DNA from 3 places in the Mesobacillus subterraneus genome. Region 2 is predicted to be linked to each of the others. Evidence: riboswitches for the same ligand, from Rfam matches in the RefSeq annotation. Region 2 holds a riboswitch; each other region holds the start of a gene.
What was found. A riboswitch is a leader RNA that binds a small molecule or an ion and turns the genes downstream of it on or off. The one in region 2 is predicted to bind cyclic di-GMP.

Region 1: it holds a riboswitch for cyclic di-GMP, as region 2 does, so the genes downstream of both, LC048_RS01900 (LPXTG cell wall anchor domain-containing protein) here and LC048_RS00240 (hypothetical protein) in region 2, are expected to answer to the same signal.
Region 3: it holds a riboswitch for cyclic di-GMP, as region 2 does, so the genes downstream of both, LC048_RS17625 (anti-repressor SinI family protein) here and LC048_RS00240 (hypothetical protein) in region 2, are expected to answer to the same signal.

Annotation. Positions count from the first base shown of each region.
Region 1 covers NZ_CP129019.1:393,649-396,932, reverse strand. Annotated here, with positions in the region: gene LC048_RS01900 (LPXTG cell wall anchor domain-containing protein) at 1-1,701, opposite strand, end outside; cyclic di-GMP riboswitch class I at 1,845-1,935, opposite strand; gene LC048_RS01895 (iron-containing alcohol dehydrogenase) at 2,187-3,284, opposite strand, start outside.
Region 2 covers NZ_CP129019.1:49,334-52,617, forward strand. Annotated here, with positions in the region: gene LC048_RS00225 (hypothetical protein) at 1-41, opposite strand, end outside; gene LC048_RS00230 (hypothetical protein) at 19-240, opposite strand; gene LC048_RS00235 (DUF5305 family protein) at 282-1,343, opposite strand; gene LC048_RS00240 (hypothetical protein) at 1,429-1,899, opposite strand; cyclic di-GMP riboswitch class II at 1,936-2,017, opposite strand; gene LC048_RS00245 (hypothetical protein) at 2,480-2,626, shown strand.
Region 3 covers NZ_CP129019.1:3,398,690-3,401,973, forward strand. Annotated here, with positions in the region: partial or broken gene treR (trehalose operon repressor) at 1-304, opposite strand, end outside; partial or broken gene LC048_RS17620 (helix-turn-helix domain-containing protein) at 600-921, shown strand; gene LC048_RS17625 (anti-repressor SinI family protein) at 1,026-1,151, opposite strand; cyclic di-GMP riboswitch class I at 1,182-1,267, opposite strand; gene LC048_RS17630 (helix-turn-helix domain-containing protein) at 1,923-2,261, shown strand; gene LC048_RS17635 (nitrous oxide reductase accessory protein NosL) at 2,631-3,266, shown strand.

The DNA.
Region 1 (3,284 bases), 340 kb from region 2:
GGCAACTACTTTTGTTGTTCCATCCTCAAACTCAAACTCTATTCCAGTGATATCAGAAACATTTAAACCACTTGTAATGAAGAGTTTCCAGAGATAATTAAGCTTGTTAAATTCAAGGTTTTCGCCATCCTTGATCAGCAACGTCACCTTTACGACTGATTCAATATTTTTATTGATTGTGATGTACAGCTCTTTGACTATTTCAATTTCTACATCAGATTCTTCGTCTTCACCCGGTTCTTCAATATCATCTCCAGGTTCTTCTGTACCATCGCCTGGTTCTTCTGGATTTTCATCCTCTGGTATCGCACAGTCCTGCAGCCAGTAGTTAATCGAACCTTCTGCTTCTATACCTGTCTTGACTTCTTCCACACTATAGGTAATTTCAGCGCCTGACTCAAATTGAAGCTTAAATGCAGTGATGTCATCTTTAACAAATTCTCCCCCATCTTTTAGCTTATAAAGCGGAGAGTTTCCTGGATTCGTCATTTCAATCCATTCACCATTTAATTCAACAAAGACTTTCGCAACAGGTGCCACACAGTTTTTTAGGTGCAGGTGGATTTCTGTGCTTTTATTTCCTTTATTATCCCCTTGGCCATCTCCGGGTTCTTCCGTGCCTTCACCTGGTTCCTCTGTTCCTTCACCTGGATTTTCTTCCTGCTCATCTTCTGCTATGTGGCAGCCCTCAAGCCAATAGTTAATCGAACCTTCTGCTTCCACGCCTATCTTCACTTCTTCCATTCCATAAACTTGTTCTTCGCCTGATTCAAAAGAAAGCTTGAATGCAGTTATATCATCCTTTACGAATTCCCCGCCGTCCTTCAGTTTGTACAGGGGAGAGTTACCTGGATTCGACATCTCGCTCCATTTTCCGTTCAATTGAACTTCCACTTTTTCAACTGGTGCTGTGCAATTCTTTAGATGTAGATGGATTTCTGTGCTTTTATTGCCATTTTCCTTTGTACCTTCTTCAGATTCTTTGTCTTCCTGATTTGATTCATCGTTTTCTTCTTGGTTTGATTCATCGTTTTCATTCTGATTTGCTTCATCGTTTTCTTCTTGGCTTGAGTCATCGTTTTCATTCTGATTTGCTTCATCGTTTTCTTCTTGGCTTGAGTCATCGTTTTCATTCTGATTTGCTTCATCGTTTTCTTCTTGGCTTGAGTCGTTATTTTCTTCTTGATTAGATTCATCGTTTTGTTGCTCTTCAGCAGGTTCATTATCTTCTGCGGGCTCTTCGGATTCTCCGCCGCCATTATCTGTACCTTCTTCAGTTTTTTCTTCATCTGCAGGATTTGCTTCTTCTTGCTTGTAATAGAAGGCCACATGACTGATTCCTTTGTTATCTGGTGCAATAAGGCCAGATCCTTCAGTTGCGCCTTTTTCGTAGCTGTTAGTAAGTCCGCCTGGCCCACCTTTAACATATACCGAAAAAACAGGGATATTAGAAGACCAGCTGATACTTTTTGGTTCATTTTCTTCCACTGTAAAAGTAACATTTACAGTCAGCGGTCCATGTGTATACGTTCCATCCTTTAGATTGCTGCCTTCAATTTTAAACATGGTGTATCCTTCTTTTTCCGGCGCTGCTCCTCCATTACCATTTGCAAAAACTCCAGTGACCGGTACGGTGAGGGAAAATAACCATATAAATGCAACCCATGATAAAAATAATTTTTTCTTAAAAGTAGTTTTCAATTCGATTTCTCCTTTTTGAGTGATTTAAAACAATGCATAATTAATAAACTGAATATTCAGTAATTTCAAACGGTAAATAGCCTCCTTCTTATCGAAATACCCTTTTCATTGGACAAAAAAAACCGCCAGGAATGATTTCTTTCCATGGCGGCTGGACGATCATAGCTGCATTTTTGCAGCCTTAGACTCCTGGCTTTGCGTCCCTGCTTTTCAGCAGGTTTGCTATTAGCATGAATGTTGATTTTTCTTATGTATGTTACTCCTCTGGCTCCTTTGTCCTACATTTAGAGACTTACCACAGTTACCCAGCAACCTAAACATTTAGCCTCAGAAAAAATACTGGTAATTTTTTCTTAGGTTTCTTTAATTACCCGTAAATTATGAATATCGAAGTGTTGTTTTGCCTATTTTTAAAGAAACTCCATGAGAATTTTTGCCCACATAAAGACAAAGGACCCAGGGGATATCCCAGGGTCCTTCAGCTTTTATAATGACATACGATAAATTTCCATTACATCCTCTTTATTCAATTTTGCAAAGTTGCCAAATTCCCCATTGACCATTGCTTTATCAGCCATTAATTCAAGCTTGCTGTCATCAATGTCGTAATCAGCAAGTCTAGATGGGGCACCGATGCTGTTCCAGAATTCACGCAGCTTTTCGATACCTTCCAACCCAGCTTCTTCGTCTGTCTTGCCTTCTGGATTAACGCCGAAGACCCGTACAGCCATTTTCTTGAAGCGCTCTGGTTTCACTTTAAGGTTATACTTCATCCAGTTCGGGAACAGAATAGCCAGCCCGCCTCCGTGAGGGATATCATATACTGCTGATACGGCGTGCTCAATATTATGGGATGCCCAATCGCCGCGATAGCCCATATTAAGAATGCCGTTCAAGGTCATCGTTCCTGAGTAAAGAATCGTTGCGCGATACTCGTAGTTCTCTAAATCCTCAAGTAGCTTTGGAGCTGTTTCCATCACTGTCAAAAGTAAGGATTCGGCCATGCGGTCCTGGAATTCAGTATTCTCTGTCAGATGGAAATAATGTTCAAATACGTGGGACATCATGTCAACAATGCCGTAAATTGTTTGGTCCTTCGGAACGGTAAATGTGTTCACTGGATCAAGGATTGAGAATTTCGGGAATGAGACCGGGCTTCCCCAGCCATACTTTTCATTCGTTTCCCAGTTTGTGATGACAGAACCGGCATTCATTTCAGATCCTGTAGCGGCTAATGTCAAAACTGTTCCAAATGGAAGTGCTTCTGATGCAAAAGCCTTCTTTGTGACAAGGTCCCATGCATCGCCATCGTATTTTGCACCAGCAGCGATTGCTTTTGTGCAGTCAATGACACTGCCGCCTCCCACTGCGAGGATAAATTCAATGCCCTCTTCTTTGCAGATTTTCACACCTTTATGAACAGTCGACAGACGAGGATTTGGTTCCACACCGGAAAGCTCAAATACTTCCGCGCCAATCTCCTTTAAGGTCTCTATAACAGAATCATAAAGTCCATTGCGTTTGATGCTGCCTCCGCCATAAACCAGCAGAACTTTCTTGCCGTATGGAGGAACTTCGTTTTT
Region 2 (3,284 bases):
AGCAATACCGGGTTCTCTCTATACACCTTCGTTAAATCCAATATCAGCTTTCCTGCAACAAAAAGGGGAAGCTACGACAATCAACTTAAAGTAAAGCGGAGAATCTGGCAAGCTGATCAAGTAAAAAATGGATGTCAAAAACCAAGAGGCAAAACGGTAAATTTTAGTTAAACTTAGTAAATCCTTGACACCTTCCTGAAGGAATGAGGTTCCTGATTTAAATCTTGCAAGGGCCTCCATGTTAATCCCCCCCTTTATGCAGGCTGTTGCTTGTTAATAGACTATTCAGTCGTCTTTACCATATAGATGAAGCAAAAATCATTTTCAAGAACGAAAAAGTGAAGGAAGCTTTGTGATTCTTGCTTAAAAACCGGCAGCTCTCTTTCTTCGGATATTTGAATCAAGTCCTTGAATGCCGTCAAGGGAATTTTTGTTTTCCCTGAGAGGTCAAGTTCCTCAGATACATTGATAATTCTGGATTTGAACTTTTTATCAATGGACTCTGCTTCATGGCTCCCCGAACCAGTTTTTTTAGAGAAATAAATGAGACCTAAAACAATAAGCAACAGAATGGAAAGAAAAGTGGATGCCCAGCGTACAATTTCCAATGGCGCATCTATTCCAAGGATCTGGAAACGAGTGTCAGTAACAATATTGTCCTCCACGTTACTGTTGTTGACATACTCTAAACCATTTTCATTCATTAAGGAGATCTTTTCCTTTGTATATTCAAACGATAAAAGGGCGTCGTTCTTGAATTCATATTGATTATCCTTGTATGTTAGAAAACCCTCGAATTTTGGTTTAATGGAAACCATGTACGAACTGTTGCTTATCTTTGTTTCACTTTCAACTGTTTCGATAAAGTTCGAAACTTTGTCCAGGTCAATAATGTATTTACCGTCAACTATCGATAGGTCTTTTCCGGTTAAAGAGAAGGATTCTGCTGGTTTTAGAGGGAACTCTTTTTCCCATAGGTCACCTGAAGATATACTGAGGACTATCTCTTTTGTTCCTTCCGCTTCTATAGGATTGTCTGATTGGATGGAAGTTTTAATATTTACTGGAATCGAAGAAGTAATATTTGTGAAAATGCTCTTCCCTGGCTCAATTGTGCCGCCATCAGGATAAAGAGTGTTGGGAGTTACGGTGGCCTTATAATCAAAGACGGTATTTTGGGAGATTGAGTTGTTGATTTTTGTTTCGACATTATCAGCAGGTGTCAAAAAAGCTTTAAATGCAATAAACGTAGTGATAATATAAACAATTCCAAGAACAGCTGTAACCCACCCTGGGATGGGCTTCATTATTTTGTTGAGTTTTGCAGTCTGATTGTTTGCCAATGCTATTTTCCCCTTTTCAGTTTCTTTGTTGTATATTTCGACGTATTTTATATCATTTCCTGTTAAAAAAAGGGAGGTATTTAGGTTATTTGTCCTTTGATTTGTTTTTTTCCTCTGAAAGAATATTGGTGAAATCTTCTTTTGCTTCTTTTTGATTTTTATTGGTTTCCTTCAAGCTGGAAGAAGTTGTTTTTTGGATTGTTTTGATATGTGCTTCACCTGAATTCCATGTAAAAGCAAAAACAGGCAATTCTTTTGATTTCATTATTTTTATTATCTTGACTTCTCCACTGCGTATTGTCTCTCCAGAGGATTCAACTTCAATACCATCCACACTTTTCAAAATAATATCTGACTCCATATTATTAATGATTTTGTATTTTCCATTGCCTTCACCCATATGATCAAGAACTGCAATAAGAGCCTTATTAGGATCTTCTGTTACTTTAAATGTTGCTTCGTTTGTTACCGTGGCGGATGAGTAACTGGTTACTTCATATGCACAAGACAGAGATACAGCCAGTGAAAAGGATAATAGTATGGCCTTCTTTAACATGGTTACTTCCCCCTTTGAAATAAAAAAGCCCAATCATAAAGATTAGGCCGGTTGCACCAATAACTCCATATGTTCCAGGTGCCCAGATATAGAACATATTTCACAGTCTCCATACATAGTGATATCTACCTTATTTTATAAGAAATCAGGCAATTTACCAATCCATAAACGGGATGAGAGTTATCATACTCAAGTATGAATTTTATTAAGTAATTTACAAAAGTTTATATGGAGGTATAATTTGTTCACATTAAAAAAAGGAGGCAGTCGAAATGATTAACACAACTAATGGAACAGCAACAGCAATTTCATATGTTTTACCATCGGTCGGCCTGTATTGTGTGTAGTAGCGCTTATTTTTGTCATTTTTAAATAATTGCGTAACCTCGGACTGGGATGTCTGTGTTTTTTTGTGGCTAAAAATAGAATGTATGTTCTTGGATAGTGATAATGTGATTACAGTTATAAATTTGTAGAAGGAATAAATTGGTGAAGCGTGACCCTGGGTCTTAAGGGGGCAATTAATTCGTTTTTTAACCGTAAGTATGAGACGAAGTATGCAGTGAAGGGGATTAATTTTATGATTGAGCAGAGAGAGACGGTTGGCAAAATTGGGGCAAATGGTGCCGGTATGAAATGTCCAAATTGTTCAATGAACAAGAATCAGGAAATCTCTGTGGATAATGCGCTTCAAGTTGTTCGGGGGCTATCAAGTTTATTATCTTAAGTTGGAATGGGGACGCAATCATTACCATTTTTTCAATTAACGTCATCCCTATTCATGTTTTCACTTCTTTTTGTCCTTAGGGCCTTACTCAGTGTTTTTCTTGCAGCCTATTCATGGGGAAAGGATTCACGATTAAAGAGTTACTGGCTCAATTCAGGAGTATTCTCACTCCGTTTGCTGCTTTAAATGTAGCAGCTATTGTCTTTGGTCTGATTGGCGCCGTTCAATTAACTTTAATTCTGACAGGGGTTTGCACTAATCTACAATATTATCATTCTGCCTTCACTTGTCGTATATGATCGAGCAATGAAAAGTGCTTAACCGGTCAATCGTTTCTACTGGGCAACTGGAGCTTCTGCAGTCTCCATGCTTATTACATATTTAATCATCCGTATTTGGGTAATGGATTTTATCAGTGAAATTGAGTCTTTGACGAATATGAGATTTTAATACTTGGGAGCAGGGGACGTGTGGGTCTTCTGCTTTTCTTTTTGTGATGACATGGTAAATGAGGATAAAGTACATGAGAGCGACCATTCCCAATATAGATACGATGACTTGCCATCTTTGTTTTAGTTCAGCGATTTCAGAAGCGAGGTGTCCTTTGTGGTGATGGTCACCTGGCCAACTGTAAGCCGGCATAGTTGGAGCAAATCGT
Region 3 (3,284 bases), 1.4 Mb from region 2:
TGAACTCTTCCACAGTCGTTTTGGCCTTTCCGCCCATGTTCTCCGCCAGTTCTTTAAAACTAATCAATCCCGAAATCGGAAACTGATGTCTTTTCAAATCCAGCACAAGCGAACCTTTGCCGCGAATTTTTTGAATGAACCCATTTTGAGCAAGCAGATTTAATGCTTTCCGGATTGTTTCCCTCGAGGTTTGATACCTGTCAGCAAATTCATTTTCAGATGGCAGTATCGTTTTTGGAGGATAATGCCCTTCCTGGATCAGTTTCGAAATCTCTTTGTAAATCACTAAATATTTTTTCTGCATAACACATCACCCGTACCTTGTCTGATTGCTACCATTTTACCTTTTTTATGCGGTTTTGAACACAAGTGACAATGGAATATGAAATTTTCAAAGAATCTTCATAAAATATTGTACAACTGTAATCATATTGGCCGATAATAAAGCGATGAGTTTTTTCCCAACATGATTTTCATAAAAGTGACTCTTAAAAACTTTAAGATTGGTTATAATTGTTCTATAGGCCGTTCTTAATATGGAACTCTTTTGTCAGATTTGTTATGATATAAATATAAATTGATAAGGTGTGTGGATAACAGTGATCGGTGAACGCGTCAAGAAACTTCGGCAAGAAAAAAAGAATGTCCTTATCTGAACTGGCAGAGCAAGCCGGCGTGGCAAAATCATATTTGAGCTCATTGGAGCGAAACCTTCAAACAAATCCTTCAATTCAATTTCTAGAAAAAATTGCAGGAGTATTGAATGTACCAGTAGACCATCTAATACATGAACAACCTGACAAGGAAAATATGGATACTGATTGGGTCAACCTTGTAAAAGAAGCAATGGATTCTGGTATCACAAAGGACCAGTTTCGTGAGTTTTTAGAATTCAATAAGTGGAGACTCCACAATAAATAAACTTAATGGACAGTCTAAGCTGTCCATTTTTTTTTAAAAATAAAAAGCACCTCCAAAAGAGCTGCTCGATGGCACTTCCATTTTCTATGTAAGAATTCATTTGTCTATTTGTTGGGTTTCGTTAAAAATTCCCTGATTTCCTCTTTGTTAATTCCCATCTCTAAAGCTTCCATTATAAGCTGCACCCATTCTGTATCCAGTTCTTCGAAAACTACCTGCTCTTTAATCAAGTTTTTCCCTCCCAAAATACAGTTAGTATTCCAGGCAGTCCGGCCATCATAGTTAATCGCACCTTAGATCCGTGACTTTGCGTCCTAGTTTTTCAACAAGTTTGCCTTTTTCTGTATCTTTTTACTCATTTTTTCACTTTCAATGCCATTGTACATTGTTCTATATATAAAAAATGTAAATATTTGTCGGCTGTAATAAAAGTATTTCATCTCTTTTATCCCAAATAATTACAAAATTATAGTAAGAAAGAGATATTATCTGAAAATTACAACCATTCATTAAAATATTATGTCAGATTATGAATCTAATTGTAGAACGCTTTTTTTCAAATAACCCCCATAAACTTGAGATGTTTTTATCGTTGGCCAATTTTCTTATAGATTTGCTTTTTTAAGTGCGGTGTAATTACCACTTTTTCAAGATTGATGGCATTAAAAAACGGATATCTTGTTAAATCATTTCCGCAAACTGGGCAGAGCCACTCTCCTACCTCACTGCTGCTAAACGAAGGACGATTACAACGGTCACAATTTTTTCTGTACACAGCCATCCAGCCCCTTTGAAAAGTGAATTGTTACTATCTTCCATTCGAGTATAGTCCATAAGTATCAATTCTGAAAAAGTCTAAAATATCGCGAATTTTCTTAAAAAAGAACATAAATCGTTCTTTTTTAAGAATATCCTCCGTTTATCTCAGTTTCTCGTGTTTTTAAAAGAACCCTTTTGTTCGTTATAATGAATTAATAGATGAATAAAAAGGAGATCCACTTATGAAGGTTGGAGAAACTATAAGAAGCTTAAGGCTTGAAAAAAATTATTCAATTAGTGAACTGTCCGAAAAAGCGAATGTTTCTAAATCCTATCTCAGTTACATCGAAAGAGGGATTCAGGGAAATCCATCGCTTCAGGTATTGTCCCGCTTGGCAGACAACCTTGATACAACTGTTGAGTATTTGATGGGACAGCAAAACATGAAAGCCGCCAGGATGCCTGTTGATGATGAATGGGTTGGACTTGTAGATGAAGCTATAAAAAACGGTATCAGCAAAGAAGATTTTGCTTATTATCTTGATTTCATGAAGTTTAATAGCAGGAGAAAACAAGATTAGCATGTTAGTACTTATATAAATTACAATGCAAAACTGCGCTTTAGAACGAGTATTTTCAAGTAAGAAGCTTTTATTTGATGTTCGCACACAAAAAAAACAGTATCATACGCTTTTCTTTGTCTGGTCAGGCTGGCGGCATCCTTTATCCACACCCTCGCACTACTTTAACGATATGCGCAACAAGGTTATCCTATCAGTTAATTCTTTCACCTTCTTAAGAATGTACATAAAATATATATTTTAATGATTGCTTAATCGTCATAAAACTGTCACAAAAAATAGAATACTTCTCACGCTTTTTCCTTTGATTTTTCGCATTTTACTCACAACTCCCTGATAGGATTAAATTCGATCAAAGGAGGAGATTTTATGAAGAAGTTATTTGCTATCATGTTGGCCTTATTTTTAATGATAATTGTTTCTGGCTGTGGAGATGAAGCAACGGAAAATGAACAAAAAGAGGGTCAGGAAACGGCAGCAACTGAAGTGAACCACGATGATGACGACCATGCAGATGGCCCTCATGAACCAGGTGCTGACGATGTCTGTGCATTCTGCAACATGAAGGTATATCCGGAAGCTGATCCAATGGGAGTTTTCACAGCACAGGCCAAAACAAAAGACGGAGAATATGTATTCTTTGATGACTCAGGCTGCTTATTAAATATCAATAGACGTGATGATGTTGAATTCGAGGAGAAATGGGTCCGTGATTATATCACATCAGAATGGGTCGAGGCTGATTCTGCGATACCTGTAAAGGCAGACCTTAAGACTCCGATGAAATACGGCTACGCATTCTTCAAAGACAGCGAAAGCGCCGAGAAATTCATTTCTGAAAACAGCGATAAGAACCCTGCCAATGCAACATGGGAGCAAATCGATCAAATTGCAAACGAACGCTATATGAAAATGAAGATGAACAGCGACAGTATGGATATGGATAAGGATAAGAATAAGGACAGCGAAATGGATGGGGAAAGCGAAGAAGAAAGCGGCCATTAATGTGATATGAACAAAATA